Laspinema palackyanum D2c: one gene and its partner. The protein of the gene in region 1 interacts with the protein of each later gene in a pairwise test. Links are inferred from orthologs where the notes say so. Each region holds a gene or a part of one and is shown in the gene's direction. Other genes may lie near its edges. The genes, in order: NG795_RS17370 and NG795_RS05380.

Region 1 (15,504 bases):
GTTGACCAGTCCCCGGGCAATTTCCCGACCCGAGCGATCGCACAGTTGCACCGCATCCGACGCCTCAAATTCTCCGAACACCTCCAGGATACCTGCGGCTAACAGAGACTTTCCCCCTTGACAGATTGCGCGGACTGCCCCTTCATCTAAATACAGTTTACCCGAGGGAATCACCGCATTGGCAAGCCAGCGTTTGCGGGCGTTACTGGTGCTTTTTTGCGGTGCAAAATGGGTCCCGATCGCCTCCCCCTGCAAAATCTTCTCTAAGTTGCGCGGGGATTGAGACGAGGTAATCACCGTGCGGACCCCTGAACCTGTGGCAATGCGGGCCGCCTCTATTTTCGTCATCATTCCCCCAGTCCCCCAATTGGTCCCACTGCCTCCGGTTTGCACCTGTAACTGCCGCAACTCATCGAGATGTTGAACCAGGGTAATCGGTTGGGCGTCAGGATTGCTGCGGGGGTCTGCGGAGTAGAGGCGATCGACATCAGTCATCAGAAACAGCCATTCCGCCTCGACTAAGCTGGCAACCATTGCCGAGAGGGTATCATTGTCGCCAAATTTGAGTTCTTCCGTGGCTACTGTATCATTTTCGTTGACAATCGGGATGACCCCGAGGCGCAGTAATTCTTGAAAGGTGTTGTAAGCGTTAACGTAGCGACTGCGTTGGACTAAATCGCTGCGGGTGAGGAGAACTTGGGCGATCGGCTGTTGCAGGGTGGTAAACAGGTCATCATAAACCCGCATTAAGCGGCCCTGACCGACGGCAGCCACTGCTTGTTTGAGGGCGATCGTCCGGGGACGCTCTTTTAATCCCAGGCGTGCACAGCCGACCCCGACGGCACCGGAGGAGACTAAGATAACGCGGTGCCCTTGGTGGCGGAGGGCGCTGAGGGTTTCAACGAGGGCCGCAATGGTGGCGATCGCCAGGTTGCCGGTGCTGTCCTGAGTGAGACTAGAGGTGCCAATTTTGACGACTAGGGTTTGCAGGTTCATAACAAAAGCGTTCTCGTTGAGGATGAAGTCCGGGTTACCCTCGGATGACCGGATCCAATTGTAAAGCGCCCGCCTTGATTTCCGTGAAGGCAGGCGCTTTGTTTTTATAAAACTGAATGATCGTGAGGGTCTGGCTCAAGGTGGCCCCCTATAAACTCATTTTTATGCCGCTTGATAATTTGGCCTCAGCCTCAATATTTTAATATGTAGGGCTATATAGGGTTTTTTCAAGGGGTATTCAGCTCAATGACCTGTTACTTGTTCTTGGCGAGGGAAGCGCCGAGGATTTGAGATAACCAGACTTCCAGCGATCGCACGGGATGCTTGGTTTGCATAATTTCCCCGGGGTTCACCATCGGTTCTACCAAAATGGTAAACATTCCCAAGCGGTTACCGGCGAGGACATCGGTAAAGAGGCGATCGCCCACCATTCCCACCTTTTCCACCGGCAGATTCATCCCCGTCACCGCCTGTCGTAACTTGCGCCGCGAGGGTTTAGCTGCACCTGTAATGTAAGGCAGATTTAAAGAGCGAGCAATGCCACCGATGCGAGCTTCACTGATATTATTGCTAACCAACCACAGGGAAGCAACCGGGCGAATTTGTTCCACCCACTGCCGGAGATACTCAGACACTTGAATTTGGCGAATAGGAACGAGAGTTTCATCCACATCCAAAACCAGACCCTTGAGGTCGTACTCTTTGACGACTTCTGGTGTCAGGCTTAAAATGGAGTCCCCTAAAAATAAATCGGGCTCTAAAAGTTTTCCCCAAGACATAGTAATTGACCTTCGCTGACTAACACGAACCACCGCCCTAGAACCTGCCGTGACCCAATAATTTGGTTTGACAGCGCGATCGCACCGGATCCCCAGGATGCATTCTAAAAACTGCATTCCCCGCAGAATGATTTTGACATACTAAGGCTGGATAGCCTACTGCGATCGCCCTCAATTCCCACCAACTCCCCCAAGGTAGCCTGTGCCAATGGCTACTGGGGGAATATCATATTACCGTAACGTCGGGTCCCGCTCATCCCAGATAGCATCTTGAGCCGCCTCATGTTCAGCTAAGGTGCGACTAAAAATATGGGTGCCATCATAGAGGGCCACAAAATAGAGATATTCCGTCTCTTCAGGGGCTAAAGTAGCTTCTAAACTGGCAACTCCAGGGGCAGCGATCGGGGTCGGGGGTAAACCCGCATTCAGATAAGTATTGTACGGGTTAGGGGTGTTCACCTGGGCCAGGGTTAAGGGTTTATCTTCCGTTTGTCTGATATTTAATCCATATTCCACAGTGGGGTCAGCACCCAGAGTCATCCCTTGTTTGAGGCGGTTGGTAAATACACCAGCAATGCGATGGCGTTCCGATGCCACCACGGACTCTTTTTCCACAATACTTGCTAAGGTGACCCATTCTTTGAGACTGAGATTGGTTTGATTTTGGGGTTGTTGATAGACTGGGAGAGCCACCTGTTCAAACCGATTCAGCATGGGTTGAATAATCGCTTGCGGGGTGATATTATCCGCTCGAAGCTTGTAAGTATCCGGGTATAAAAAGCCTTCTAAATGGGGGATATCTTTAGGGAGCCAGGGGTATTCAGCCCAGGGAATTTCCTGAGTGGCACTGAGAAATTCTTCAGCAGTAAAAAAGCCTTGAGACTCGAAATAGGCAGCCATTTGGCGCAAATTCCAGCCTTCAGGAATGGTGAAACTGAGCTGCATGACTTCACCATTCCAGATTTTTTGGGCGATCGCCTGCATCGGCTCATCAGGAGAAAGTTGGTAGGTTCCTGCCTTGTAGCCTCCATCTGGGTTTTGGCGAGATAGCCACCGAGTCCACATATTCCAAGCATTCGCGGACCGAATTAAACCCTGTTCTTCGAGTTTAAGTCCGATGAGTTGTCCCGGTTCCCCGGGGTCGATTTTCACGATTTCCAGCCGATTGTCTTGGACAACAGAATCCCGAGGTAAGGATTCGGCTACAGGTGCACTAGCCGATAGCCACCATCGCCAACCTTGCCATGCACTGATTCCGATCGCAGCGCAGAGGATAAGCGCCACATATAACAACCAATTTGTTTTTCGTTGACTCGCTGCTTTCATCTTCTGGTGATCTGTAACAACCATGATGGGATGCCGCGACGATCTTCGGGGATCTAGCCCTGATGGAGAAGCGATCGCCCGCCATCACCCCGAGGGGATCTTCATCGCGGCATTCATCTATTCCAGGGTAGTCTGTAATCTGTGAATTGATAGACTGCACATCAGACGGCGAATTCAGTCTTATGTTCTTCCAGGGCTTAGACAACTCATGCAGCTAGAGGGTAATCTTCAAACCAGGGATCTTCTGCTTTGTAGCTCTGAGCGCCTGATTCCCTACAAGTTTGAGTCGCCTCTGTCTGGTGCAACAAGAATCAAGCGGACGACGAACGAGATGCTCGGTCAAATTCACAGTGGAGAAGCTCCAATGCGATCGCCGACGAACCCTGATTTTCGGTTAGTTTTAGCTGCTGATCCCCCTAAAAATTTTGTTGAAATGGGACTGAACAGGCTTTAACATTGATTCTAGTCCCACATCTAATTGGGTTACTCAGTTTGACTGAGGACCATGCTTGTTTCCTCGTTATTCGAGTTCTTCAAACAACCGTTCTTCGATCATGCCTTCTAACGTAGACATCATCGGTTCAAGTTCCTGTAACTCTTCATCGGAAAGTAACTCAGGGTTTCCATCTTCATTGAGGCGAGCCAAAATGAAGACCGGATCCAAAGGCGAGTAGATGGCATACTCGGCTTCTTCATGATAAAAACTAGCTAACCACTGAAGTTCCTCATATTCCGCCGCTTCACCCAGCTCATCATCACTGATTTCCTCTTCCGTAAATTCCGGAAGTTCGCCACTAACGGTCAGAGTAATTGCAGTGCGTTTGAGGGTGAGGTTTTGTTCTTCGAGGACCGCTTTAGCCGTATCAAAAATAGTATCGACTTCCTCCTCACTAATAGGAATGGGTTCATCATCCTCATCCTCTGCTTGCCATGCGAAAATTTCCACCGGCGTATCAATGGGGGTGAGTAAAACGTAGGTATTGTCGTTTACTTCTACAGAATGTTCGATGTAACAAGATAGCGATCGCCCGGACTCATCCGTCAAAATTGTGGATGAAGTGTGGGATTGCCCATTCTCTTTTGATGATTCCGATCGGGACATGACAGATAATAGGAAGATAAAGAGCACTAGCGAGGAGCAAAACGGAATCAGAAAACCGGAAAACGCCCTTCCCGCATTTCGGTTGAGGCGTACAGGTTTTTGATTGCCCTGAACCCAGGAAGAGCAAATCCTAGGGCAAAACCAGAATATCACGGCAGGTAGCTGATCCGATTTCTATTTTTTGGAGTGGGACTCCTGGCGATCGCCCTCTGAGGGTTTGGCAGATTCGGAGTCAGCAATCACCCTCGGATGGAGCAGAAACTCGCCCTTCTTGAAGGAAAAGGTTTGAGGACTCAGACGGCACTCGGTTATGAATCCATTGGTGCACTCACCCTTGGATGGTGCTGATGGTAACCTCTGGAGGCAACGTTCCATCCGGAACGACTACAAATGCCCGGAATGAAGATACTCAGATAAAGGTTCTCCCTGAATCCCTGTCTAGCCAGACCTCCGTCTAATTTCTGGCTCAACTCAACATTTTGGGCCAAGACAGGGGCGGGGGTTAACTGTTCTTTCATTCAGTTACTCATCACTGACGTCCCCGGATTTAACGAGTATCATGGCACTTGAAACCATCTCCCAAGCCACCTTTCCTCCAGAGGAGCTGACAGCTATCCTCACTCAAATTGAGTCGGAACTGTATCAGACAAAAGTTTATCGGACCGCGTTGGGAATCCTTAAGCAGAGACTCGGTGAGTCTGCTGATGCTTCCTCTATGTTGCTGCAAGCGGTGGCTAAAAAAGCGATTTGGCTGACGCTCAAGCAATGGATTTCCCCGACTCAGGACGATTCAGAACCTCTGAATGAGACTGAGTGGGTCATGGATGACCTTGACTTATCTCACAGACCCGGCGATCGCCACGAGTCCCAGGCATTAGAGGACATCCGAACACCGGAAAGCCATTCCCAATCCCTTGGCGATTCAGATTCAGCAGAAATCGCCCTAAATCCCTCTCCCTTGTCGTCACCGGCTAGAATCAACCCCTTTCAACGTCACAAAAAACAGCAGCAAGCTCAACAACAAGCTCAAATCATCGCCCGCCAACAACAATGGGCCGATCGCCTGACTCAAATTGGCCAAGAACTCCAAGCGGCACGCTGCGATCTCGGCTTATCGATTCTGGATTTGCATCAACAGACCCTGGTTCCTTGCCGTCATATTGAAGCGATCGAGAACGGCTTTCTATCCAAGCTGCCGGAAGATGTTTATGTGCGGAGTTTTATTCATAAAATTGGGGATGTTTTAGGCTTAGACGGGGCGAAAATGGCGAATTGCTTACCCGTTCCCCCGAAACAGACTGCACCCATCCCTTCCTGGCATCATCGGGACTTTAGCCTAGAATTTTCGGTCAGTCCCCTGCATCTGTATGTGGGCTACACCGCGCTCATGGCGGGGGCGATCGGGGGACTGGGATGGCTCAATGGGCAATCTACTCCCCCAACAGTGCCGGAATTTGACCCAACGTTAACCGCCCCGGGGAGGGATTCTCATCAAGGGGTGCTGCCGATGCAAACACCAGGGATTACCACCGGGGCGATCGCCTGTGCTATCTCCGAGATAGCCCCACCCGAAGCACTCGACTGGTAACCCAATAGGCCGGAAAACTGGACCCCACCCAACCCCCTCCACGAGGGTTTCAGGGTTACCCTTGAGTCTGGCGATCGATCCAGTTGAGCAACCAGAGTCCCGTAACAAGCCCGATAAAGTGGGCCACAATCGTATGCGTATTCGCCAACACCACAAAAATATCCAACGCTTGAATAAAATCTTGGGGGCGCAACGCTGTCACCAGGGAGCCTCCTCCTTGGTACTGGAGGGCCTTGGCTAGGAGGATTCCCCCAATGGCTTCGGCCGCGATCAGGGTAAAGGACATCCCGGCTAAATTGACCATTAAACCCCGACGCACCATTTGTAGGGTATCTGCTCTGCGGGGGCGCAGCTTAGGATTGACCGAACTAAGCTGTTGAGAGAGGCGAGTATAGCGATAAGCCCAATAGATACTCAGTCCCAGGGAAACCAGTCCCAGAACTGCAAAAAAGATGCCCGGAGCAATGCTGACATTACTGGTTCTGGCTGCTTCCCGAGGTCCTGGAGATTCAATCAAAATTGCAAATAAGAAAATCAGTCCGGCAACAACTGCTAGAACTAACTGTGTCCAAAAACTGATCCAGCCGACTCTGCGTAAGGCAGGGATGACGCGCTGGACGGGGGGTGGAAGTGCTTTTAAGTCTGTTTGATTTGACATACGCAGAACGCAGTTACCGTTTTGGTGCGTTGAGATTGATCGGCTCAAAGCTCAATCATAGACCACCGCACCTCCTGATTGCCGTTGCCCGGTGATATTGAGGTGCAATTGCTGTGTTTGCCCTGTTTATTTTAAATTAACTTGTAAAGAAAAATAGAGAACAAAAAAACACCGATGCGCGTCAGCCCATGAAGAATGCATCTTTTCGGCAGGCGATCGCCCCATTGGTTTGGGGCAATTTCAAGCATCTGGGTTTTTTTAGGGATTTGTGTCAGCACTATCCGATGATCCGTGCTTGAAATTGGGGTGCAGCTCAAGTCAAGTTTGCCTGACACTTGACTTGAACTCTGGGAGAAGATGGCGATCGCGGGTAACCGGGTTAACCCAGTCCCGGTTGGCCGACTCGATTTTCCTTTGAAAATCGCGGTAAAATACCTCAAGGATTCATGACTACAAGCTTTTATGTAGGCTTTCGGGGTTGTGCGGCATCACCGACCTTCCCCGAGTCACAATCCAGAGCTGAAGCAGATTAAGTCTCCAAAAGGTTCTGATTGAGCTGTGGATTGATTACTCCAGTCGGCCTAGGGAATAGAAAGGGTGCGCTCAGGTTAGGGAGAATCAAGCCATCTTCCGCCTGAGTCAATTAAGCCGACTGAACGACAGACCTACCGGAGCGATCGCAGGTGTTGATGATTCATCCCTCGGTCTAGCTAAGTATCAACAAGGGTGCAAATTACTACTAATAAATCAGGGCTGGCTTGCCGTCGCAGATGATTTTTAACTATTTCTGTTCCCACGGTCAAGTTCGCAGAAGTTGTATTTATTTTATTTGGGTGCTGACTTTCGCTGATCCCATCAGAAAGAGTCTGTATAAAAAAATTTGAGAGAGGGTGTTTTGCAAGTTAAGTCGGTAAATTTTCCGGCTCAACTCTCAACGAAATTCGCCTGAACCGCAGTGCGGCGCATGGACGGGTTTTATGCTTCTTTGGTTCCCGTGTTGTAGGAAGTTATTTAAACATTACTGCAATACAAATTTCCTGGACATTTAGAGTTCCTTCCTTCCGGTACTCCGATTTTAACTCAGGAATTAAAAGAAGCTTAATTCTCATTAATCGGGCCGAACAACCGGATTTTCTGGCAGATTCATTCAGCAACGCATCTATACCGAAGGGAACCGAATCACAAATCTTCCCGACGCTCGGGACGGTATCTGGGTTGACTTTGAGTTGACTTTGAACTGTAGATTTTTCACCCATCAAAAGAGTGGGCAAGCTACGAAACGTCAATCTTTCAGTGCGTCAATTCCTGTATCAATTGGTATTTTAAGGGGTATTCAGCGGGTAACTCAAATGAATTTTGAAGAGATCTATGACTTTTTTCAAAACCCTCCGCCGCTTTATCTGAATAAAGAACTAACCGTCTGTTATGTTCTCTCAGTATTATTGGCGGGTGACTCTTATGGCACAGAACTGATTCAGCAATTAGAGCGGGAATATCCAGCCTATCGACTTTCGGATACGGTACTCTACAGCGCTCTAAAATTTTTAGAAAATGAAAGAGTCATTAAGGGTTACTGGAAAAAGGTTGAAGGCAGGGGAAGACCCCGACGAATGTATCAGGTTCATCCAGAGTTCCAGGGACAAGCTCACGATTTAGCGCTACTCTGGCAACAGTATGCTCAAGAAGGTCACGGCATACCGAATTCTCCCCCAGGTCCGGTCCATTCCCATGAAAATAAGAACCAGGGTACGGGTTAAATCGGGATGACCCTAATTCTTCCGGTGATGGGTGCGGCCCTGGCATCGCCCTCATCGGTGATGTCCGGTTAAATAATAGGTCCCTGTTATCCCGGGAAAAGCTAGGTTAGGCTGATCGCCGTCCTAGCTTTTTTTCATGTCCAGCATTGCGGCATTCCGATATCTCCAGGCGATGGGGTCATCGGGTCGCAGTTGTAGGGCCCGTTCATAAGCCGCGATCGCCTCGGGAATTCGATGTAATCGTTCCAGGGTTTGACCCAGGCACAACCAGCCATGATAGTCATGGGACTGAATTTCTAGGAGTTTCTCAAAGGCAGCGATCGCCTCTTTGTACCGCTGCAAATTCCCCAAGGCGGCCCCCCGATTAAACCAAGCGGCAGCATAGTCCGGTTGTAAGTCCAGGGCTTTATCATAAGCAGCGATCGCCTCGTCATACCGCTGCAAGTCATAAAAAACATTGCCCCAGTCATACCACCCTTGATGGGATTCGGGATGGGTTGTCAGGGCTTCCTCATACGCGGCGATCGCCTCCTCCGGTTGCTTTAACTGCATCAGGGCCTTACCTCGGGCACAGCATTCCTCGGGAGTTTGCGGTTTCATCCCCACCGCTGATTCAAAATCCGCCGTTGCTGCTGTTAAATCCTCTAGCGCTTTATAGGCTAAACCCCGTTGAGTCAGCGCTGCCACAAACTCCGGGTTTTGAGCTAATGCCTCCGTTAAATGGGCGACTGCCTCTTGATACAGTCCCATGCGGTGACAGACTAAGCCTAATCCATACAAGACTTCTGGGTGATTCGGGGAATGGGTTGCCGCTTGCTCAAAGGTGGTTAATGCTGATGGGTATTGCCGGCGATCGAGATGAATCTGTCCCAATTGTAAATAGTGTTCTAGGGTAAATTCCGAAGCAACCGGCGAGGCGGGTGTAGTTGCGGATGGGGATGGGGTATTTGCCTCGCGATCGAGCAACGTTTGACCAATTTCTCCCGCTACTGCTGAGAGTTTGCCACAGTTTAACTGTCCTAAGCGAACCATGCGCCTTGCTAATTCTTGATTGGGGACTGGGGAATTCAGCAGACGAGTCCCAAATTGCTGTAACCAGAGCACATAAGCCTGATTGTCCGCATTTTCCATCCCAGAATCCTGGACAAAATCCTTGACATTGGGAGCAGATTCGGGGCCGATTTCCTCCAGAAATTGGGTAACCTGAGCTTGACTCCAGCCTCGGTGCACCCCATCGAGCAATTCAGAAAAGAGAAATTCATACTCTGCCGCAGAGAGAGGTTTGGGGGGGTGTGGACGAGGACCCTTGACCGTCTGGAACCGAACGCGGTTTTCCGGCTTTTTTTGGAACGATTGAGGTGGCGATCGGCGAAACCACTGTTTCCACAAGCGGATAAGCTGCTGCCAGATTCGTCTCAAAGTTTTCACAACCCATTGCCTGAACTGCATCATTGATAAATTTATCCCTCTGTGCCTACGGATTTCTTTTCTATTCCGAGTCCCACCCCATCGCTGCATTTTTTCGATGCTGGCAGCGTTTTACCTTCACATTTGTCAAACTTGCCAGAGCCTACCCGAGTCAATGGGGAAGCGCTCCAGCCCAATCCTAAACCGCCTCCTCTGCCACGGATATCTATCTATAGGGTTAGGAAGGGAATAGGCCAGTGCTATTCTATTTTAGAATGGGGATTGGCGCTTTTCCCTTTAAAATCGCAGATTGGGAGCCTGTTTCCTCCGCTCAAAAAATGCACCTTTTTCATAACAGAGGGAAACGAGTAGAAAGAGGGAACCCTTGAGGGGCGATCGGGCTTTCTGTGGAGAGAGACTGCGTTTCCAGCCTTGCCATTCAACCGGCGATTGCCTCCAGATTTAACATGATTGTCTGCTGATATTCTTCCCCCATCCATGCCATACGAACCGCTACATCACAAATATCGCCCCCAAACCTTTGCGGATTTGGTGGGACAAGAGGCGATCGCCACCACCCTAACCAATGCGATTCGCCAAAATAGAATCGCACCCGCTTATTTATTTACCGGACCCCGAGGCACTGGCAAGACATCCAGCGCCCGAATTCTTGCCAAATCCCTCAACTGCCTCAACAGCAACGGTCCCACCGAGACCCCCTGCGGTGAATGCGAAGTCTGTCGCACCATTGCCAGAGGCACCTCATTAGACACCATTGAGATTGACGCCGCCAGCAATACCGGGGTTGATAACATCCGTGAACTCATCGAACGAGTACAATTTTCACCTGTACAAAGTCGCTTCAAAGTGTACATAGTCGATGAAGTTCATATGTTAAGCACTGCGGCTTTCAACGCACTTCTCAAGACATTAGAAGAACCACCCGATCGCGTGGTGTTTGTCTTAGCAACAACGGACCCCCAACGAGTTTTACCGACGATTATTTCTCGGTGTCAGCGATTTGATTTTCGCCGGATTCCTGTAGCTTCAATGGTTCAGCATTTGAAGCATATTGCGAACAATGAAACCATTAATATCAGTGATGAAGCGGTTTTGACGGTGGCTCAAATTGCTCAGGGGGGACTGAGGGATGCAGAAAGTCTCCTGGATCAGCTTTCGTTGCTTGAAGAACAGGTGACGGTGGAGCGGGTTTGGGATTTGGTGGGGTCGGTCCCGGAGCGAGATTTGATTCAGTTGTTAGAGGCGATCGCTGCCAATAATGCAGAACAAGTCCTAGATAAAGCCCGAGAATTAATGAATCGCGGTCGAGAACCCCTGATTGTTTTACAAAATTTGGCCGGGTTTTATCGGGATTTATTAATCGCTCACACCGCGCCCCATCGTCCGGATTTAGTTGCTGTTACTCCTCCCACTTGGGAACAGTTATGTGCGGTAGCTCAACAATGGGAAATGTCCACTATTTTAGCCGGACAACAACATTTACGCAGCAGCGAGGCGCAAATTAAAAATACCACTCAGCCTCGTTTATGGTTAGAAGTGACTCTGCTGGGATTACTACCCTCGGCTTTAATCACACCGACTCAGGGACGGCAGGAAGCATCCAGTCGAGGCGGTGGGACTGTGGCATCACCAGGAAAAACCTCTTCACGTCCTCCTGCTGCGGAGAATATCCCTCAGTCTCCCCCAGTACAGGGGAGGAACGCGGGGAGTTCCGTTGGCGCTGCCTCTCCCCAGGAGAGTCGCCAAGCCCCTCCCCCGGAAAATCGCCCGGTTTCTCCCCCGCCAGCGGCACCGATTCAGGGGTCTGGGAACCCTGAACCATCGGCTGTAGAACTGAGTGGCAACTTGGAACAAACCTGGAAAACTTTGCTGGAATACCTGTCTCTGAGTTGCAAAGCGCTGTTGCAGCAACATGGACGGCTGATTGGGTTCAGTAATAATCAAGCTCAGATTGCGATTCGCTCCCCGAACCTGTTTAAGATGGCGCAAAGTAAGGTATCGGAGGTAGAAGCAGCCTTTTTGAAGGCGTTTAATCTGCGAGTTAAAGTGCTGATTCAGGTGTCTGGGGACGCACCTCCTCCGGCTTCTACTCCGATAGAGCAGAACCATTCCGAACCCCCCTCAGCCCTGATGGAGCCACCGGCTGCACCGATAGGCAATGGACAGGCCAACTCGACGCCCCAAAGCCCTGTAAATCGTGAAAATTCACCGGCTCAATCCCCCCCTCAAAACCCCCGAATTGAAACGGTTAGCGGTCCAGAAAATCGCCCTCCGGTGTCTGTTGGGGCGAATGGAAGACGGGATATTCCCCGGGGTGAGGAAACCGATGATGATGAAGTGATGCGGGCTGCTCAACGATTTAGCAACCATTTTAATGGGAAATTAATCAGCCTTCCAGATGACCCGGAAGTAAAGCTTAGGGGTCGGGCAAGTGAGGCAGAATTTAGCCACACCTGGGATGTGCAGAATCCTAGTTCTGAGGAGGAAATGGGGGGAGTTGTAGAGAGTCCCAATGATGTGGATATAGAGGATGATCCGTTTGGAGGGTTGGATTTTTGAGGGGATAGGACTGACGCCTATTTTCTGAGTAACCCCTCAATGTAGGGGCGATCCGCGAATCGCCCCACAGGGCCAGACGGGAGAATTAGGCGGGTAATTCGCCGCTGCCTTGATGAACAGTTTTCACCCATTTGAGTTGTTTGGGACGGACCGAAATCCGTAGAGTGATGCTAGAAATCACCACCACCCAGTGCAGGAGGTAAATGATACCTCGCACGGTTTGGATGAGGGATTGGATAGGAGATGCGGGGCGAGTTTTGGCTGATTGAGCAGTTTGTCGCTCAATGCGCCGGAGTCCGGTAAACATTCCCACGAGGGAAAGACTCATGGCAAGGGTGGTTAAGGGACTGTAAATGGGGAAATGTTTGAATGCGATCGCCAGGATTAAATCGGGGATGGCGGCTGCCGGTAGGAAATATTGGATAATCCAAAAGGCAAACATATCCCAAGATTTGGATCCGGGGAGGCGATCGCTGAAAATTAGCCGCCAATAGTCTAAATAGCGCTGATATCCTCCTTCTCCCCAACGATTACGTTGATGCCAGAGGGCCAGGGGACGAGTCACGCCCTCTTCTTTGACGGGGACGGGGATAAAGTGGACATCCCAACGGTCCAAATGCAGCCGCAGGGTCAAATCTAAGTCATCGGTGATGGTTTCTTCGTTGAATCCGCCACAGCGATCGAGGGCTTGACGCCGGATAAATTGACCGTTCCCGCGTAGTTCCCCAATGCCACCGATCGCGATGCGTTGCTGTTGGAAATAGCTATCTAAGGCCATTTCTGCCACTTGTCCCTTAGTCCAGAAGTTGACCGCAGGATTGGCGATCGCCTTCCGCATCTGCACGGCCCCCACTTGGGGCGGATTGAATGTGGGGAGGACCCGTTGCAGGAAGTCTGGGGAGACTTGAGCATCGGCATCAAAAACTCCGATAAATTCTCCCTGGGTGAGGGGAATAACTTGATTGAGTGCCCCAGATTTTCCCCCTGTGGCATCGGCAGAACGCCTAAAAACATTCAGGTTGTCATATTTTTTGGCGAGTTGCTGCAACACCTCCGGGGTGCGATCGCTGCTGTTATCGTCTATCGCCCAGACTTCATAGCGATCGCGAGGATAATCCAGATTGCACAGGACATCAATCAGCTTACTAATCACGGCTTCTTCGTTTTTAGCCGCTACCAGTAAGGAAACTTGGGGCCAGTGTTCCTGGTTTTCCGGGTCCAGGGGTTCGGGGGTCGGGAATGCTTTCGCCCGGATAATCCGAATCGCATGGAGTCCTAAGACTGCCGTAAAGCCCAACACCAGCCAATATCCCCAGGAGAGGAAATGGAGGATGAGGGTGAGAATAGAAATCCCCAATAGCAATACTGCGGCTTTGAGTCGGCGACCCAGATACCCCGGATAGGAAAAGTCTTCGACCTGATCAGAATCTCCAAAAGCAGACAAAATCAAATGAAGAGGCTCGAATTCCTCAAAGGAATTGTTTTCGGGCCAGGAATTCGCTGGCATAGTTTACTTAGGTAAAAAGCAATACAGGTTCAGTGGTTTCTCAGCCCCTAGACCCCAGGACGTAATAGGGATTCAGTGGGAAAACCCAGTCAGGACGATCAGGCGATCGCCCCCAGACGGCTCTTTCCCAAGGGGAATCCTCGCCCTCGATGTCTCTACGGCTTCAACGCCAGTCGAAACAGGAGCGCTAGGAGCTTAGAGAAACCTTAATGTTGTTTTATTGTATCCTTGATTGTTATTTTTCTAACTCGTTGCTGCAATTGAGCCGGATTCAGTCTTTTGGGTCCGAAGAAAGCTAACCCTCATCTGGTCCCCAAAAATTGCCCAAATTGACAAGAGTCGGGGAATCATGACCGGACAAATTCAATTCCCCACCCCTTTGTCCACTACACTTTTTATTGATACTGGACTAGAAGGAGCAGCGAGCATGGGTAATAACCTCGATCAACTTCAGCCTGCTGACAATCGGGAGATAGGGGTCTATATCCCTTACTACCAAGGCAATAAACGAGCGGTGTTACCGAGAGCGATTAGCCTCTATCGTCAAGGGAATTTGGAGGGTGAGCGCAAAATAGAGGGCGGTGAAAACGTTCCATTTGTAGCAAGCTGGCACGTTTCCTCTCTTCCGGCTGACCTTACCCGGTGTCGCATCCAGTTTGATGGGAATGCGGACCTGAGCTATGAAGTGACGATGGCAAATTTTGAGTTTATTGACCACTTAATCGATGTGATTGTCAGCCATAAGCGACACCACTCGGTAGATTTTTCTAAGGGGTTCTATCGGAAGTTGTTACTACTGGATGACTAGAATAAAGACTGACGATTAGCAAGAGGGGGCAGTCGCCAGAGCAACAGCTTTCGATGGAATGAGGGACGAGCGCCCCTGATTCCGGAGTCACCCTTGGGGAAATGTTGCTGTAATGGGGATGCCTACCTTAACCCGCACCCTTAAGGGTGGGGCTACACAGACAAAGCCCGTGGTTCGACTGGCTCACCAGAGCCCTGCGCGGGCTAAGAGAGAAAACCGACTTTACCCTTAAGGGTGGGGCTACACAGACAAAGCCTGTCCCGCAGCTCCGTCGAAGCCTGTCCTGAGCTCTGAGCTAGTCAAAGAGACGAAGGGGGCCCGCCTGCGCGGGCTAAGAGAGAAAACCGACTTGAGACAACCGGATTTGGGATAAGACCTGATCTGAGGACTCAAAGCAGACTATCAACACAAGAGAATAGGGAGTGAGTGCGTGCCAATATCTGCCAAACCAACATCTAAATATCTCGCGATCGGATCAACTCGGCCTTACAGCGGTAAATCCTCAGTTATCCTAGGCATGGTCCAGCAATTCCAAGCTAAGGGGCTGGATATTGCGTATTCTAAACCCCTGGGAACCTGTTTCAGTGAAGTAGGAAATGACGGGATAGACGAGGACCATCGATTTTTAGCCAAGACTTTGAATCTGCCGGATAACCGACTGGGGGAGACCCTGCTGTTTTTAGATGCGCCAACCCTGGAGAACCGTCTCCAAGGCATCGGACAAACGGACTACTCTGAGACTCTGGTGAATTCGTTGGGACGACTCGGGGGAGATTTAACGATTTTAGAGGGGGCTGGGACGTTAGATCAAGGCCGCTTATTTAATTTGTCGGTGCCCAAAGTTGCCACTCTGATTGAGGCGTCTGTGTTGTTGGTGGCGCGCTTCCACTCCATGTTAGATGTGGGGGAACTGTTATCGGTGCAGGACCGTTTGGGCGATCGCCTCCTGGGAGTGGTCCTGACGGATATCCCAGAAGAAACCTGGACCAGTGCCTC
Region 2 (17,218 bases), on another replicon or contig:
TGTGGCATCCATTGCGGGAGAAGCCTATTTTCAAGCGGTGCGAGACTTTATTTCAATCACAGAAGAGCAACCCATTGTAGAGATGTCCAGAGATAAAATCCAATCTTTGCGATAACGGGGTTCAATTTTTTAAAACTATCCATTGCGTCAAATGGGAAGGCTCAAGGGTGCAGGTACCTGAATTCAGACCCCTGGGCGGGTTAGGCTTAAAATCAGGGTTGGACCCGCCCATTGGAAATGACGTTCAATCACTCCTAAAAGCGTTAAGATAAAGTCAAGAGGGGATAAATTTCCCAGTTCTGAATATCAAAACTCTATTTATTTCTTCATCAAACTGCAATCAAACGTAGCCTTATGTCATTTGTTGGTTTACATATTCACACCGATTACAGTCTGCTTGATGGTGCCAGTCAGATTCCGAAACTGATTGACAAGGCGATCGAGTTGGGAATGCCAGCGATCGCCCTGACGGATCACGGGGTCATGTATGGGGCGATCGAACTGATTAAAGTCTGCCGAGGAAAGGGAATTAAACCGATTATCGGCAATGAAATGTATGTGATTAATGAACCCTTAGATACCAAAGCCCGTTGCCGTCGCTATCATCAAGTTGTTTTAGCAAAAAATACTCAAGGCTATAAAAACTTAGTCAAACTCACCACAATTTCCAGTCTCGAAGGAATTCACGGCAAAGGAATTTTTGCCCGTCCTTGTATTAATAAAGAACTGTTAGAAAAATATCACGAAGGGTTAATCGTTACCAGTGCTTGTTTAGGAGGGGAAATTCCTCAAGCGATTTTACAAAATAAACTGGATGTCGCCCGAAAAGTCGCGAAATGGTATAAAAAACTCTTTGGGGATGATTATTATTTAGAACTCCAGGATCATGGGTCTCAGGAAGACCGAATGGTGAATGTGGAATTGGTGAAAATTGCCCGCGAACTGAATATTAAACTAATTGCCACCAACGATTCCCATTTTATCTCCTGTTATGACGTAGAAGCTCATGATGCGCTATTGTGCATTCAAACTGGCAAGCTGATTAGTGAAGATAAGCGGATGCGCTATAGCGGAACGGAGTATATGAAATCCGCTGAAGAGATGGCGTTGTTGTTTAGAGATCACTTGTCTGATGACATAATTCAAGAGGCGATCGCCAATACCCTAGAAGTCGCCAGTAAAATCGAACCCTACCATATTCTCGGCGAACCTCGGATTCCCGATTTCCAATGTCCTCCGGGAGAAACTCCCAACACCTATGTGGAATGGATTGCCAAAGAAGGACTGAAAGAACGCTTTAAAGTTAAAAGCTACGAAGAAATTCCCCAAGTCTATCGGGACCGGCTGGTTTATGAAGTGAAAATGCTGCAACAAATGGGGTTTGCGGCGTACTTTTTGGTCGTTTGGGATTACATCAAATATGCACGCGATCGCGGCATTCCTGTCGGTCCCGGAAGAGGGTCTGCCGCCGGGTCTCTCGTCGCCTATGCCATGCAAATTACCAATATCGATCCAGTACATCATGGACTTCTATTTGAGCGCTTTTTGAACCCCGAACGGAAATCCATGCCTGATATTGACACAGATTTCTGCATCTCTCGCCGGGATGAAGTGATCCAATATGTGACTGAAAAATACGGCAAAGAACGGGTCGCCCAAATCATCACTTTTAACCGCATGACTTCCAAAGCCGTGTTAAAAGATGTCGCCCGGGTGTTAGGAGTTCCCTACAAAAAATCCGATGAAATGGCGAAATTAATTCCCGTTGCGCGGGGGAAACCGGAAAAATTAGCGGTCATGATTTCTGATAAATCCCCCGCTCCGGAATTTCGCGAAGCTTATGTTAAAAACGAACAAATTCCCCGAGATGATGGAACGGTAGTCGAATTCCGCCAATGGTTGGATATGGCTATTAGAATTGAAGGAACGAACAAAAGTTCTGGGGTTCATGCTGCCGGAGTCGTGATTTCGGCCGACCCCTTAGATGAAATTGTTCCCCTGCAAAAGAATAACGACGGCGCAACCATTACCCAGTATCCGATGGAGGATTTAGAATCCCTGGGGTTGTTAAAAATGGACTTTTTAGGGTTGAAGAATTTAACCATGATTCAGAAAACCCTAGACTATATCAAGACAACCAAAAATCTTGATTTTGACCCCTATCAGTTTCCCGCTGAAGAACGTAAAGCACAGGAAGTTCGAGGCAGAGGCACTAAAAAATTCCCCAAAGATATTGAAAATACCTACAAGATTTTAGAACGGGGGGACCTCGAAGGAGTTTTTCAATTAGAATCTTCGGGAATGAAACAAATTGTGCAAGATTTAAAACCCTCTTGTATTGAAGATATTTCTTCTATTTTGGCACTCTATCGTCCCGGGCCCTTGGATGCAGGGCTAATTCCTAAATTTATCGATCGCAAACATGGACGGGAAGAAATTGCCTATGAACATCCTCTTTTAGAAGGCATTCTGCAAGAAACTTATGCAGTCATGGTCTATCAAGAACAGATCATGAAAATAGCCCAAGATTTAGGGGGATATTCCTTGGGTCAAGCGGATTTATTACGCCGTGCAATGGGGAAAAAGAAACCCGAAGAAATGAATAAACATCGGGAACTGTTTCTGGATGGAGCCACAAAAAATGGGGTTTCTAAATCCATTGCAGAAAACTTGTTTAATCAGATGCTTTTGTTCGCGGAGTATTGCTTAAGCTACGATACCGAGATATTGACCGTAGAATATGGCCCGATGGCGATCGGTCAAATCGTAGAAAAGCAAATCCCCTGTACCGTTTATAGTGTCGATGGGGAGGGTTATCTGTACCGCCAACCTATCGCCCAATGGCATCATCGGGGTCAGCAAGAGGTTTTTGAATACGCCCTGGCAGAGGGTCGGGTTGTTCGCGCCACAAAAGACCATAAGTTTATGATAAAAGCGGGTCAAATGGTGGCGATTGACGAGATATTTGAGCAGGGTTTACAACTCATAGGAGTCTCGTCAAAACTGGTCTCGCGTCAAGCTTTGGGAATTCAAACGGTTTATGATATTGGCGTTGAACGGGACCACAATTTTATTCTCGCCAATGGGTTGGTTGCGTCTAACTGCTTTAACAAATCCCATTCTACTGCTTACGGTTACGTTACCTATCAAACCGCTTATTTGAAGGCGAATTTTCCCGTCGAATATATGGCGGCTTTGCTGACTTCAAATAGTGGGGACCAGGATAAAGTTCAGAAATATATCGCTAACTGCCAAGAGTTAAATATCACCGTTCAAGGACCGGATATTAATCGGTCTGGGGTGGATTTTACCCCGGTGGAGGCGACTGAGGAAAAGAAAACGATTCTGTTTGGATTGTCGGCGGTGAAAAATATTGGCGACAATGCGATTCATGCTATTTTGACCGAACGAGAGGCGAATGGGCCATTTCACTCTTTGGCGGATTTGTGCGATCGCATTAATCTACATACGGTCAACAGTCGCGCCTTAGAAGCCTTGATTAAATGTGGGGCTTTGGATGGTCTCAATCCTAACCGCAAACAAGCGATCGAATATATGCCTCTGGCGATTAAATGGGCCCAGGACCGGGCTAAGGAACAAGAAACGGGCCAGCTTAATTTATTTGACCAACTGGCAGTAATGACCGAAACTTCTACCTTTGAATCCGCCCCTGTTCCGCCCAATATTGCCGATTTTCCGGTGGAAGAAAAGCTGCAATTTGAGAAAGAATTGCTGGGATTTTATGTTTCTGAACATCCCTTAAAAAATGCCGGAAGAATTGCGGAACAGTTGGGGATTGAGGTAGTCAGTCTGGGGAAACTAGATGAACAGAAATCCCGAAGCAAAATCAGTGTGCTGGTGGTGTTGACGGAAGTTAAACAGATTCTGACGAAAAAAGATGAACGCCGCATGGCTTTTCTGCAAATGGAAGATATTGAAGGGAAGGCAGAAGCGGTGGTATTTCCCGATACTTATGAACAAATCCACGAGTTGCTGATTCCGGATACGCCGATTCTGATTGATGGGAAGGTCGATCGCCGCGACGATCGCACTCAGATAATTGTGGAGGAAGCGAAAGTCTTGAAATTGGACGAGTTGACCCCACTGCGGGAGGCAGTTGTATCGACGAGGATCACGGAGATGATTTTATTGGAACTGACGACCGATCGCATTAATAAGCCGGAAATGCTCGATCGCCTGAAAGTGCTTTTGGAAGAACATTCCGCAGACAAAACCAAGGCAACGGTCCCGGCAGTTGCCATCATTGTGAAAGCGGGCGATCGCCATCGCGCTGCTGCCATTTGCGGACCCAATTTCTGGGTCCAGGATTGTCATAATGTGGTTACCGCCCTCAATTCTGCTGGATTCCCGGCAGTGGTGTATTCTCTCCCTCCTGGGAATGGGATGGGGAATCTACCCCCATTCCCGGACCAGTTGCCGTTCCAGCAGCTTACGGTTGCCTATCTCAACTCGATTCGGTCCATTTTGCAGGACTTGGATGAGGGATGAGGGGGAGAACGACAGCAAGTCGTTACTAAGAACATGAAGGAACGCCTGAAGGCGTTACTACGAACATAAGAGAACCCCTGAAGGCGTTACTACGAACGCCGGAAATGACTAACGACATAAGACCCATGACAAATGACCTATCACGGTGCCTGCCACAGTTTGACCGTCTCATCCCCTGCGGCAGTGGCGAGGATTTTGCTATCGGGACTGAAGGCGACAGCAAAGACGCGATCGCGATGGTCAGTCAACGTACAAATCGGCTTACGCTGACGGATATCCCAGAGGATGACGGTTTGATCGCGGCTGCCACTGGCGAGAAATTTGCCATTGGGACTAAAGGCTAGAGCATTGACCCGTTCTGTATGTCCTGGTAAACGACCGATTTGTTCACCTCGACCCGCATCCCACAAGACGAGGGTCCCGTCAAAATTGCCACTCACGATGGTTTTGCCATTGGGACTGAATGCCACGGCATTGACGAGGCCAGAATCGCCGTACAGGGTAAAAAAGTGCTGGCCGGTGTGGACATTCCACAGCATCAGGGTTGTGTCCCGACTGCCGGAGGCGAGGGTAATGCCATCGGGACTAAAGGCGAGGGAATAGACCCAGCTTGAGTGGCCCCTGAGCTTGCGGATAGCTTTGCCGGTGTAGGGATTCCAGAGAATGATTTTGCGGTCCCAACTGCCGGAGGCCAGCATGGTCCCATTGGGACTGAAGGCGAGGGAATCTACTAATTCAGAATGGCCGGAAAACCATCCCCCAAGGTTCCGAATCCGTTCCCCGGTTTCGGCGTTCCAGAGAATGATACTTTTATCCCGGCTGCTACTGGCTAACAGGGGAGATACGGGACTAAAGGCGACGGAAAGGACTAAATCGGAATGACCCTCTAGGGTGCGGAGGCGATCGCCGGTGGTGATATTCCACAGGATTACGCTTTGATCGGCGCTACCACTGGCTAAGGTATTGCCATCGGGACTAAAGGAGATCGCCCAGACCCAACCTTGATGACCTTTGAGGGTCCGGATGCATCTCCAGGCATGGGGATCTGCCAGGGGTGGGGTTGCCGGTGGGGTTGCGGTGGGGAGGGTTGGCGGTAAACTGGACTCTTCTGACCTGTTCAAAAAGGTCGGTCGCCGGGAATGCAAGTCTTCCAGAACTTCAGTTACAGACTGATACCGTTCATTCACCCGGTCCTGCAAGAGTTTGTCTAGGATTTGGGCTAAAGCGTCACTCACATCGGTCCCCATTTTCCAGAGTCGTTCTCGCCAGATCCATCTTCCCTCTAGGGGGTCGTACAAATCGTCAACCCACTCTGCGGTTAACAGTTGAATGCAAGTGACCCCTAGACTATAGAGATCGCTGGCGGGATAGGCCAGTCCTCCCCGGATCTGCTCTGGGGGCCCATATCCTTCGCTGCCAATGGTACTCCCAGTTCGGGCCAGTCCAAGACTGGCTAAAGGTTTAGAAACGCCAAAATTCGTGAGGATTAATTCCCCGGTATGGCGGCGGCGAATATTATCCGGTTTGATATCTCGGTGAATAATATTGCGATCGTGAATGGTTTTAAACACGGGTAAGAGGAGGTCCAGGAGTTCCCAAATTTGGGCTTCTCGGAACGCGCCATGTTGTTCCATCTCTTCGAGCAAACTTTGCCCGTCGATAAACTCGATCGCCATGTACAGGCGTTTGTCTTGCTCAAAATAATCTAGCAACTTGGCAATCTGCTGATGATCTCCCATTGCCTGCCGACGTTGAGCATCGTGATCAAAGACTTCAATCACCTTTTCCAGGGTACTACTGTTTGCCGAGGCTTCTAAGCCGGTTTCCACCGGCAGCAGTTGCTTGATAATGCAATAACTGTCTTGCTGCTGTTGATCCACAGCCAAAAAAGTTCGTTCCATACCCCCTTCTCCCAGAAGTTGGATAGTACGGTAGCGCTCTTTCAGCAGCAAATTCGCTCCACAACTTAGACAAGTCTGGATATTCGGTGGGTTTTGGGGATTTGGGCAAGCGGGATTCACGCAATAAGTCATACCAGCAAACACTCAGAAGTGGTTATATAGTAATCAGTCTTTACCAAAATTTTGGTCTCGGCACTTTTACGGAACAGTTCCATCGGGGCTAATTTTCAACACCTATTGGTATTGCAGACTACCAATATTCCGGAATGAATCAGCTTTTCGGGTTCCTACTCGTTTTGTTGATTGCCTATTTTATGTTCTATTTTCAGTTGACAAGACAGATTCCCAAATTTTGATTGTATTATCCCAACTGCTACTCACTAATTTGTGGCCGTCTGGACTAAAAGCGAGAGAGGTAATAGGTCCCGAATGCCATTTTAAGGTACAGAGTTCTTGTCCGGTTCTCATAAGGAACAATTTAATCAACCGATCGCGACTGCCACTGGCCAGGATTTCGCCATCGGGACTCACAGCAACCGCTTGTACCCAATCCTTGAGAGTCTGCAAGCTGTAAGTCTCGGTGTGGGTCTGTAAATCCCACAGTTTCACGATTTTGTCTTCACTGCCACTAACTAACTGCTGACCATTGGGAGTAAAGGCGACGGCACGGACTGAGGCCAAATGTCCCCGGAGGGTAGTTTGCTCTAATCCGCTGTTTAAGTCCCATAATTTGATGGTATGGTCATCGTATCCACCCCCACTGGCCAAGGTTTTCCCATCCGGGGCGATCGCCACCGATTCCACATACCCCGTATGTCCAGTCAGGGTCCCCACTGCCATCCCCGTGGTCAGGTCCCACAGTTTCACGGTACTGTCAAAACAACCGGCTGCTAGGATTCCGCCATCGGGACTAATTGCGATCGACAACGGATAGGCATTTAATCCATCCCAAGTCTGCAATAAGTTCCCACTGCCCAAATCCCACAGCTTTAGGGTATTGTCCAAACTGCCACTGACCAGAATTTGTCCGTCGGGACTAATCGCCAGACAACTCACCCACCCGGTATGGGCGGTTAAAGTCCCGATCGCCGTCCCGGTGGCCAAATGCCACACCTTGATTGTTTTATCATAACTACAACTGGCTAAGGTTTCTCCATCAGGACTAATTGCTACAGCGATCGCATAGTTTTGATGACCTGTCAGAGTATGAATACATTTCCAGGTGTTCGGAATCGAGGGGTTAATCGTCGGGGTCGCCCTTGGGGAGTTGGACATAAACCGCTGAGGAAGCGACCAATAGAGGTCTGCCAGCGCCCCTCCGGCACTTTCATAGCGATCGTTCACCCACTCCTGCACCATCTTATCAATCACTTTTTCTAAGCGGCGATCAATCGTTATCCCTTTTTTGATTAATTCTTCTCGCCACAACCAGCGCCCATTCATCGGGTCGTACAATTCATCGGGATTGGTATCGGTCATCAAATGAATACAAGTCACCCCTAAACTGTACAAATCACTCGCCGGATACGCTTTCCCTCCCCGCAATTGTTCAATCGGTGCATAGCCTTCCGTCCCGATTTTAGTTCCCGTCTTAACTAAAACGTTACTACTGAGTTGTTTCGCAACGCCAAAATCAATTAATACATATTTCCCATCGGATTTTTGTCTTAAAATATTTTCTGGCTTAATATCTCGATGAACCACATTGCGCTCATGAATATGCTGCAAAACCGGCAGTAAATCTAATAATAAAGTTTTGATTTTTTCAGCGGAAAACGGCCCGGTTTCATCTAACTCCTGCAACAAAGTTTTGCCATTGATGAACTGTTGCACCAAATAGAGACGTCCGTCAATGGCAAAATCTGCAAATAAGGTCGGAATTTGGGGATGATCCCCGAGTTGTAACAGTCGTTGAGCTTCCTGGGCGAACATTTTAGTCGCCGTTTCTAATAAGTCGGAATTTTGCTGAACTTGGGGTAACGGCAAAAATTGTTTGATCACACAGGTGGCATTTAAGCGATCGGCATCTTCCGCGATGAAGGTGCGGCCAAATCCCCCTTCCCCCAACAGGGAAAGTGCTCGATAGCGATCGTTCAGTTGTAACTTGTTGCCACAACTTTGACAAAACTTGATACCGGCTGGATTCTCTGGATTTTGACAGTGGGGATTGAGACAATAGCTCATGCCATTTTTCAGGTAAAACGCTTCAGGATACGGGCAACTCTTGTGACTAGACTTCTTGTAGAATTGTCTCAAACCCCCGGATGCTCGGGGGTGAGCAATCATCCTCGGAAGGCATTCGGGTCCACTCTCTAGTTTAATCACAATTTCTCCAAATCCACCGCTTTCTGAGAAAATAGATGGGATTACGGTTCTTGTCCAAATTCAGAGCGTAAGGCTTCTAATTCAGCGGCGATCGGGTCAAATCCAGCGGGTTTATTGGGGGGAGTTGGGCTGGATTTGGGTGGGGGAGAAGCAGGGGGTGGAGCATTCCCCGGTTGTCCTTGACTAAAATGAGTTTTAATCGCTTGTAAATCCAAGGAAACCGGGTCAAATTTTCCCGGTTGAACGCCGGGAGAGGGGGGAGTTTGGGCCGCAGCAGGGGGTTTGGGGGGAGGTCCGGCGATCGCCCCAGGTTGCAATACCTGTAAAACCTCGGTCGCTGATTGATAGCGATCGCGCACTAATTCTTGCAGCAGTTTATCTAAAACTTGGGCTAAAATAGGAGAGGTCCTTTTCCCTTGCTTTGCCAGTTGTTCTTTCCACACCCAACGGGCATTCATCCCATCATATAAATCATCGGGCATTTTTGCCGTTAATAACTGAATACAAGTCACCCCCAAACTATATAAATCACTGGCGGGATAAGCTTGACCTCCGCGAATTTGTTCTAGGGGCGCATATCCGTGAGTTCCGGCGCGAGTTCCCATTTGGGCCAGGGCAGTCCCCGTCCCTTCTTTTGCCACCCCAAAATCAACTAAAACCAGTTTATTATCCTTGCGCCGACGTAAAATATTATCCGGTTTGATATCTCGATGAATCACATGATTGTTGTGAATAAATTGCAGAATGGGCAATAAATCCAGTAACAGGGATTGTATTTGAGTTTCGCTAAACGGTCCCTGGGTTTTGAGTTCATCTAAAAGGTCGGGACCATCAATTAATTCTTGAACTAAATACCAGCGTTTATCTTGTTCAAAATAAGCATAAAGGGAGGGAATTTGAGGATGTTCCCCCAGATGAAGCAGTTGCACCGCTTCCCGTTGAAACAGTTCCGTTGCTTTTGCTAAGGCAGCAGTCCCTTGAATTTGGGGGAAAAACTGTTTAATCACACAGGGTGCATTGAGGCGGTCTTCATCAACGGCAAAAAAGGTGCGACCCATCCCCCCTTGGCCCAGGGGTTGGACCGCCCGATAGCGATCGCGCAACAGTAATTTAGCCCCACAAGTTAGACAAAATTTGGTACTGGGGGGATTGGCGGGGTTAGGGCAGTTTGAATTGAGACAATAGGTCATAATCTTACCGGAATTGACAGAATGGGTATCGTTCCTCGGTGATGAGTGGCGATCGCACCGAAACAAGTCTGATCCGCCTGGTTTAAGACAAGACTTGCCAAAATTTTATCGTTTCGTCCCAACTGCCACTAATCACCAGTTTACCATCGGGAGCAAAAATCACCGCATTCACCGCCCCGGTATGTCCATTCAGGGTGGTGACATGGTTGGTAGAGAACTGGCCTTTTTCCTGGCCAATTTGCCAGAGATTTAAGGTTTGGTCTGTACTACCACTGACGAGATGTTTGCCATCAGGAGAAAAGGCCACGGAATTGACCAGATCCCGATGGCCAGATAAGGTGGTAATCAACTTTCCTGTGGAAAAATGCCAAAGTTTAATGGTTTTATCTTTACTGCCACTGGCCAGAAGTGCGCCATCGGGACTGATTGCCAAACAATTTACCGATTGAAGATGTCCCCCCAGGGTATAGAGCACTTTATGGTGTTTTAAATCCCAAATTTGGATCGCGTTATCCAAACCGCCACTGGCTAATTGTTGACCATTGGGTGCGATCGCAATGGCTTTAATCATTCCCGAACGACCGGCCAAGGTACACAACGGGGAGACAGAAATGTTTCCGTTCGGTCCTGTTCCTATCTGCCAAAGTCGCACGGTTCTATCTTCTGAACCGGAGGCTAAAATCGTGCCCGTTGAGTTAAAAGCTAGGGAATTAACATCGCGTAAATGTTCCGTGAGGGTGGCAATTTCTCGCCCGGTATTGAGATGCCAAAGCTTGATGGTATCATCATCACTGCAACTGGCTAAAAGAGTGCCATCCGGCGAGATGGCCAGTCCATTAATGGATTTGGTATGACCGGAGAATCCGCGTAGAGTTTCCCCAGTCAAAACATTCCAAATCAGGATGCGATCGTCGAGACTGCCACTGGCGAGAATATGACTGTTCGGGGCGATCGCCAGACAAGTCACCCAAGAGGTATGGCCCGTGAGGGTCCGCACACAGCGAGGCCCTCTGTGGGTTGAGGCGCGATTACTAATCGGGGGTTTCGAGAAAACCGCCACGGGACTCACCCTGTCCCCAGGGGGAAGTAAATTCTGGGTTGAGGGAGGTTTCATGAACTGGGACGTTTGAATCCGGGTGGCGGTGTTGCGGAGTTCCTGGCGATCGCCCTGGGGTAAAAGTGCTGCCAAATCGGTCAATACCGCCTGGGCGGATTGATAGCGATCGCTCAAGTTATCTTTAATCATTTTATCTAGGATATCCCCGAGGCGCGGGGCGATCGTCCGACCTCGGTTCGCTAAATACTCCCGCCAAATACAGCCTTTAATCGGATCAAATAGTCCATCAGGTTTTGCACCCGTCACCAGGTGAATACAAGTCACCCCTAATCCATACAAATCACTAGCAGGATAAGCTTTCCCACTGCGAAGTTGTTCGATGGGTGCATAACAAGTGGTCCCGACTTTGGTCCCGGGTTTAGCAAATGAAGCGTCCGTCAGTTGTTTGGCAACTCCAAAATCAATCAAAATCACTTGACCATCGCGCTTGCGTCGCAACAGATTCCCCGGGGTTATATCGCGGTGAATCACATTTTTGGAGTGGACAAATTTGAGAATGGGCAAGACTTTAGCGAGGAGTTGGCAAATTTTCTCCTCCCGAAACGGACCCCCCTCTTTCAGTTCGTGCCACAGGGTTTTCCCATCAATATATTCTTGCACCAAATACAGGCGTTTGTCCTGTTCAAAAGAGGCGAGAAGGGTGGGAATTTGGGGATGTTCTCCCAGTTCATAAAGGCGGACTGCTTCTTGGTTAAATAAGGCAACGGCTTTCTCGAACAATCCTTGTCTGGATTCACTACTGCCTTGGAGGGTCGGCAGGAGTTGTTTAATGGCACAGGGAGTATTTAGTCTATCTTCATCGATCGCAAAAAAGGTTTTGCCAAATCCCCCTCGGGCGATCGGTTTGATAGCTCGATAGCGTTCTTTAAGCAGTAACTTTGAGCCGCAACTTTCACAAATTGAAGTCTTCGGCAGATTTTGGGGATTTTGACACCGGGGATTTAGGCAGTAACTCATATAAGGAATGATAGGCAATGAACCGATTTAGTTTTATTTTGCCTCCTCAGCGTCCAACTATTTCGACCCTCGTGAGCAAACCCCCCTCTGTGAGTGGTGGTTTGCTCGGTTGTGCAGCGATCGCCTGGAGTTTTATGGTCCTCCCCTGAGTCCCCTAACGGCTAACCCCTAGGGGCTTTCTTGGGGTAACCCCCGAGAGTCTCAACAGATTTTTAACCCAAATTTTACACTTCTTGAATATTTATTAATTTTTATGGATTAACCGCCTAAGTCCCAATTGTTGGATCTTATTATCGAGTTTGAATGCAGTCTTAATTTTTGAGTTAAGGCTGGCACTCTTTTCCTCCCAAGATTCCCGCTCTCCCCATCCGCTTTCCCCAGTCCGAGGACTTGGTTTCCCTTCAGAGTGCCCTACTTCAATGCCCACTGGTTCTTCCGGGAATAAAGGGGGCATTATTGCTGAACAACCCTCCCTGAACTTTGAGATTAGTCGGCGACTTCGGAGGGATGATTACTATTAATAAAATTTCCCACAACTTGACGCAGTTGGGCGGCATCAAATGGCTTAGTTAAATATTCCGTTGCTCCAGCTAACCGACCTTGGACCTTATCAAACAGACCATCGCGAGCCGTTAGCATGACGATGGGCAGTTCTTGAAATTGAGGGATGTTCCTCACGGTTCGACAAAGCTCTAAGCCATCGATTCCGGGCATAGAAACATCGAGCAACAAAATCGCAACCTGCTCGTGGTAAATCATCGACAAAGCATCCACGGCATTATCTGCCACTAGGACGCGATAATCCTGAGCCAATGCTCGCTTGACTAAATCTTGCATGACGACACTATCATCGACAGCTAGAATGGTGGCTACGGGACTATTATTTTCAGACATTTTTTCTCTCCAGTCCTTAAAAACACTTCAGATGGACAGGTTAGAATCGCAACAGTTTGACCGGCTTTTCGGCCAAATCTTCATTGACTCAATCAGACGATACTCTATCCCCTGAGCGATGGGTATATCTCTATTTAAACTTTACCCTATTTTTACCCTGAAATAACGGATAGGCCCCAGAAACAAAATTCGGGGTTTTGGTGGATGAGGCTACAGTGGTTTTACCTAGATTAAACACTGACAACAACCGCCCTTCGCCCCGGGAAGGCGATCGCCCTCTACTCCGGGAATCAAACCCCGGAATTTTCCGGTTAGCTTCCTTGTTCTTAAAGCTTTGATAAAGTTGGCTCAAGTTGACCGCCGGATTAATCCCAGAGGGTACGTTCTTAACCGAGGACCGAGGCAGATTTTTGACCCTTTTCTAAACCGAGTTATGCCCTCACTCCCTTTTCTTTTGGTCGAATTGACTCGGGGGATGAAAACATTCCCGTTGATGTCAGCGGTTCCATCTCTCAGCAGGGCTGTTCCAGAATTTTTAGCGCCTAAACTTTACAGCAATTGTAGGGTGGGAAAAAGCCCACCTTACTGGAGAAGACCTGGAGGTGGGCTTTTTTCCCACCCTAGTCCTCCGGGCTCCTCAGAGGCCCAGATTTACCCCCCGAGATTAACGGTTTCCGGTTGGGGTTTTTTGGCCTTTAGCGGTTTGCGCTGACCAATTCCCAAGGCGGGTAACAGTTTGTCTTTCAAAAAGATACTGACAGTCACAAACACCACAATAATAAATGCCCCAATCCCTATGGGACTCGGGACCCAGAATCGGGTCTCCAGATGATTCAGTTGTCCCGGTTGCAGGGTCCAGACCAGTTGCCGTCCATCCTTGCGACTCTCTGGCATTAGTCCATCCTCGGAGACAACGGCGGTTGCACCCCAGGGCGTATTTAAGGTAAATTCCAGATCCAACAGGACCCCCGGACTGACAATCACGGTGCCATTAGAGGAAATTACCCCGAGCGATCGCAAATCTAACTCATAATTTAGGTGATTATAAATCGCCAGTAAAAAGTTCCGTTGTCTGACCGCCATCTGAGAAGAAATATCCGGAATTTGCGCCTCGGGGGAATTCGCTAATTCCGCTTGATTCCTCTCCTCGGAATTAAAAAATTGGTTAAACTTCTCTACTAATTCCGCCCCATTATTAAACGGGATTTTCACCGTAATTTCTCGGTCAGAACTGCGTTTAACCTGCCCATGCAATTGGCGAGTGCGGCGTTCGATACTGTCTAACCAGGCTTCAGCGGTCGCACTACTAAAGGCTTTGAGTCGTTCTCCGAGTTGGATATGTTGGACAATTTCTCCGTGAGTTTGACTCTCAAAGTTAATCCCCACATCATATTCCACACAGCCGGTGAGCAAGAGCGGGACCAGTAATAGGACAATCCAGACTCGCGATCGCCTCATGCTCCCTTGAATGCACTCCCCGAATTTTCTCCCAAAAACTGCTAATTTCACAAATTTATCTTCCTCCGGTCAATTCATTAAATCATCTTTTACCAACCCGAAACTTAACCTTGTCTGGCAGAAACTCCCAGTTTCCCAAACAGCATACTCGGCATCAATGCACCGCCGCCGACCCATTCGCGTTCGCTACTAAAATCGACTAAACTATCAAAGGCTTCAAAAATACTCCCGGCAACCATTGTATTTTTCACTCGCCCCACAATCTCGCCATTTTCGATTTTATACCCTAAATCTAAGTTAACCGAAAATTCCCCCGCTAGTTGATTTGATTGACCAGCCCCGAGGACTTGCTCAACGATCAATCCTTCCTTGACTCCGGCAATTAAATCAGCAGTGGAGGTACTCCCCGGATTCAGGCACAAATTGACCAAATCGGGGCCTGGGCGCGAAAGTCCACCGCGAAACCCGTTTCCGGTGGATTCTAACCCGGCGCGGGCGGCCCAGCGTCGGTCCCAGTAAAACCCATTCACCACGCCCTTTTCAATCAGGGTATTGGGACTGGTGGGAGTGCCTTCATCGTCAAATTCACAAGCGGATGGGCCCAGGGTGGGGTCTTCAAATAACGTTAGGCGCTCATCAAAGACTTTTTCTCCCACTTTATCCATGAGGGGGGATGCCTTTTGCACCACCGCTTGACCGGATAAGATGGTATCGAATAGACTGCCCAAGGTACTCGCTGCGGCTCTTGGGGTAAAGAAGACCGGGAAAGAACCACTGGTGATGATGGCGGGACGTTCGGCGAGTTGGTATTTTTTGAGGAGGTCTTTGAGGAGGCGATCAAAGTCGGGCAGGCGATCGCGGGCGACATCATAGCTATAAGCTTGCAGGAAATCTTCCCCTTTGACTAAGTTACCACTCAGACTGGAGCTCACAATCTGGCTCGATCGCGTGGCATACAAATCTTCGCTGGTCATAATTTTGACCGTCCCACTGCGAATATGAAAGCTGACATCCACCAGAATATCGGGGTTGTAACCGTGAACCTGCTCAATTTGATTCCGACCGACTTCCAGCAATTCCTGGGTGGTTGGGGGTTGAAATTCTGAGGTTGGGGAGGACAAATGGAGGTTACTGGCGAATTCAAATTCCGCACTGTCGCCAATTTCCGAGGTTTGCACCGCAGCATCAACTAAATCATCCAGGCGGGTCAAATCCGTGGAACTGGCAAAGCCAATTTTGCCCTTGGAAATCACCCGGAGGGCCACCCCTTGGAGGGCTTTGGTTTGCAGGGATTTCAGGCGGTTGTTTTCAAATTCAATCGGGGTATCTTGACTGGAGACATAGTAAACTTCGGCAGAGTCTACCCGAGATTTTGCCAAATCGAGAATTTTCTCAAGAGTCGAATCACTCACAATTTCTGTCGCTGTTACTGGTTTTCTTCTCGATCTTAGGTCGGATCGGCCTGCGATCGCTACCCTTGTGGATCGGAATCTGGGAATAACATCGCTCATGAGCAATCATACCCGGATTTTTTTCCGGAAATTCTGGAAAATTACTCCGGTTTGGTTGGTTTGCTGGGACTGCGACGGGATTTTTCCTGCTGTTTCTGTCGTTTGAGGCGCTGAATCTCCACTAGCACCTGTTGCCACTGTGCGTTTAATTCCTTGGAGGCATCATCGCTATGAAAATCTAAATAAGTGACCGTTTTGCGAATTAAATACTCAAATTCTGGTAAGTTCATAAGGGTTATTTTTGGAGAAACCAGTGTGAGATAATATCTAAAACTGAAACAAGTATATTAACATAGGGTTTAGAAATTTTTATAAAAACTGCTGGACTTGAAGCTAAGGGCAATGGGCTTACTTCAATCCTTGAGAGAAAAACCCCCTCACCTTAAACGGGTGAGGGGGTTTTGGAGTTAGATTTACCGGCCTTTGGGGGAATCACCTCCATCATCAATCATCCTGAGTGAAATAGCGATCGAGAAAATCAAGGGCATGATTTCGTAACTCGTAATACCGCTTATCATCTCGTAAGGCGGCGCGATCGCGCGGATGAGCAAAAGGCACGTTGAGAATTTCCCCGATTTGGGCTTGGGGACCATTGGTCATCATCACAATTCGGTCTGACATAAACAGCGCCTCATCCACATCGTGAGTAATCATCATCACCGCCTGGGGATGATGTTCCCAAATATCCAACACCTGCCGCTGTAACTTGCCTCGGGTGAGGGCATCCAACGCCCCAAACGGTTCATCCATTAACAGCATTTTCGGTCGAATCGCCAACGCCCGAGCAATTCCCACCCGCTGCTTCATCCCCCCAGAAATTTCGTCGGGGTATTTCTCCGCTGCGGCATTGAGATTCACCATTGCTAAATGTTCATTGACGATTTCTCGCTTTTCTACTTCTGACAAACGGCCCAGCACTTCATCGACTGCAAGGCGCACATTTTGCCGGACTGTTAGCCAGGGTAACAGAGAATATTGCTGGAAAACCATCATTCTTTCTGCTCCGGGCTTAGAAATGGGTTTTCCTTCCAAAGTTACCAGGCCGGAACTGGCTTGCTCTAGCCCTGCTACAATTTTGAGTAAGGTAGATTTGCCACAACCCGAGTGACCAATTATAGAAATATATTCATCTGGCTGCACAGTGAGATCGATGCCGTCCAAAATAACATTCTGACCGCCACCGGCCTGGGGATAAGCTTTGACTAAATCACGAATGACTAAAAAATCCTCGGTTGCAAGAGTTGGGGAATTAGGGGAATTAAAGGAATAATTACTAGGTTTAACCACGATTCACCTCGCTAAATAAAGTTGATAAAACAGACCGTTAGGACAAATAGAAACAGAGCGGGAGCCGCT

Evidence for each region.
Region 2: the proteins of NG795_RS17370 (region 1) and NG795_RS05380 interact in binary tests that used the Escherichia coli proteins (3 or more experiments, as listed by UniProt). The link is inferred for Laspinema palackyanum D2c from one-to-one orthologs.

The regions. Positions count from the first base shown.
Region 1 is NZ_JAMXFD010000015.1:47,828-63,331, reverse strand. The notes cover bases 9,658-12,652. They hold NG795_RS17370 (DNA polymerase III subunit gamma/tau), read left to right. Parts: upstream 9,658-10,111; coding sequence 10,112-12,193; downstream 12,194-12,652. Other genes in these bases: NG795_RS17365 (glycosyltransferase family 2 protein), read right to left, coding at 12,279-12,652. In the rest of the region: proB (glutamate 5-kinase), read right to left, coding at 1-996; NG795_RS17405 (YqeG family HAD IIIA-type phosphatase), read right to left, coding at 1,251-1,775; endolytic transglycosylase MltG, read right to left, coding at 2,007-3,101; NG795_RS17395 (DUF3727 domain-containing protein), read right to left, coding at 3,622-4,203; NG795_RS17390 (helix-turn-helix domain-containing protein), read left to right, coding at 4,763-5,791; NG795_RS17385 (DUF3611 family protein), read right to left, coding at 5,847-6,449; NG795_RS17380 (PadR family transcriptional regulator), read left to right, coding at 7,799-8,206; NG795_RS17375 (tetratricopeptide repeat protein), read right to left, coding at 8,330-9,634; more of NG795_RS17365, read right to left, coding at 12,653-13,700; type IV pilus biogenesis protein EbsA, read left to right, coding at 14,128-14,508; NG795_RS17355 (phosphotransacetylase family protein), read left to right, coding at 14,939-15,504. UniProt on the Escherichia coli protein: Part of the beta sliding clamp loading complex, which hydrolyzes ATP to load the beta clamp onto primed DNA to form the DNA replication pre-initiation complex.
Region 2 is NZ_JAMXFD010000003.1:41,918-59,135, forward strand. What follows is about bases 1-4,709. They hold NG795_RS05380 (DNA polymerase III subunit alpha), read left to right. Parts: upstream 1-354; coding sequence 355-4,509; downstream 4,510-4,709. Other genes in these bases: NG795_RS05375 (alpha/beta hydrolase), read left to right, coding at 1-115; NG795_RS05385 (protein kinase domain-containing protein), read right to left, coding at 4,650-4,709. In the rest of the region: more of NG795_RS05385, read right to left, coding at 4,710-6,542; NG795_RS05390 (protein kinase domain-containing protein), read right to left, coding at 6,723-8,594; NG795_RS05395 (protein kinase domain-containing protein), read right to left, coding at 8,777-9,925; NG795_RS05400 (protein kinase domain-containing protein), read right to left, coding at 10,008-11,999; NG795_RS05405 (hypothetical protein), read left to right, coding at 12,017-12,148; NG795_RS05410 (response regulator), read right to left, coding at 12,486-12,893; NG795_RS05415 (DUF3153 domain-containing protein), read right to left, coding at 13,545-14,402; NG795_RS05420 (TldD/PmbA family protein), read right to left, coding at 14,456-15,763; NG795_RS05425 (hypothetical protein), read right to left, coding at 15,904-16,092; NG795_RS05430 (ABC transporter ATP-binding protein), read right to left, coding at 16,307-17,149. UniProt on the Escherichia coli protein: DNA polymerase III is a complex, multichain enzyme responsible for most of the replicative synthesis in bacteria. This DNA polymerase also exhibits 3' to 5' exonuclease activity. The alpha chain is the DNA polymerase catalytic subunit.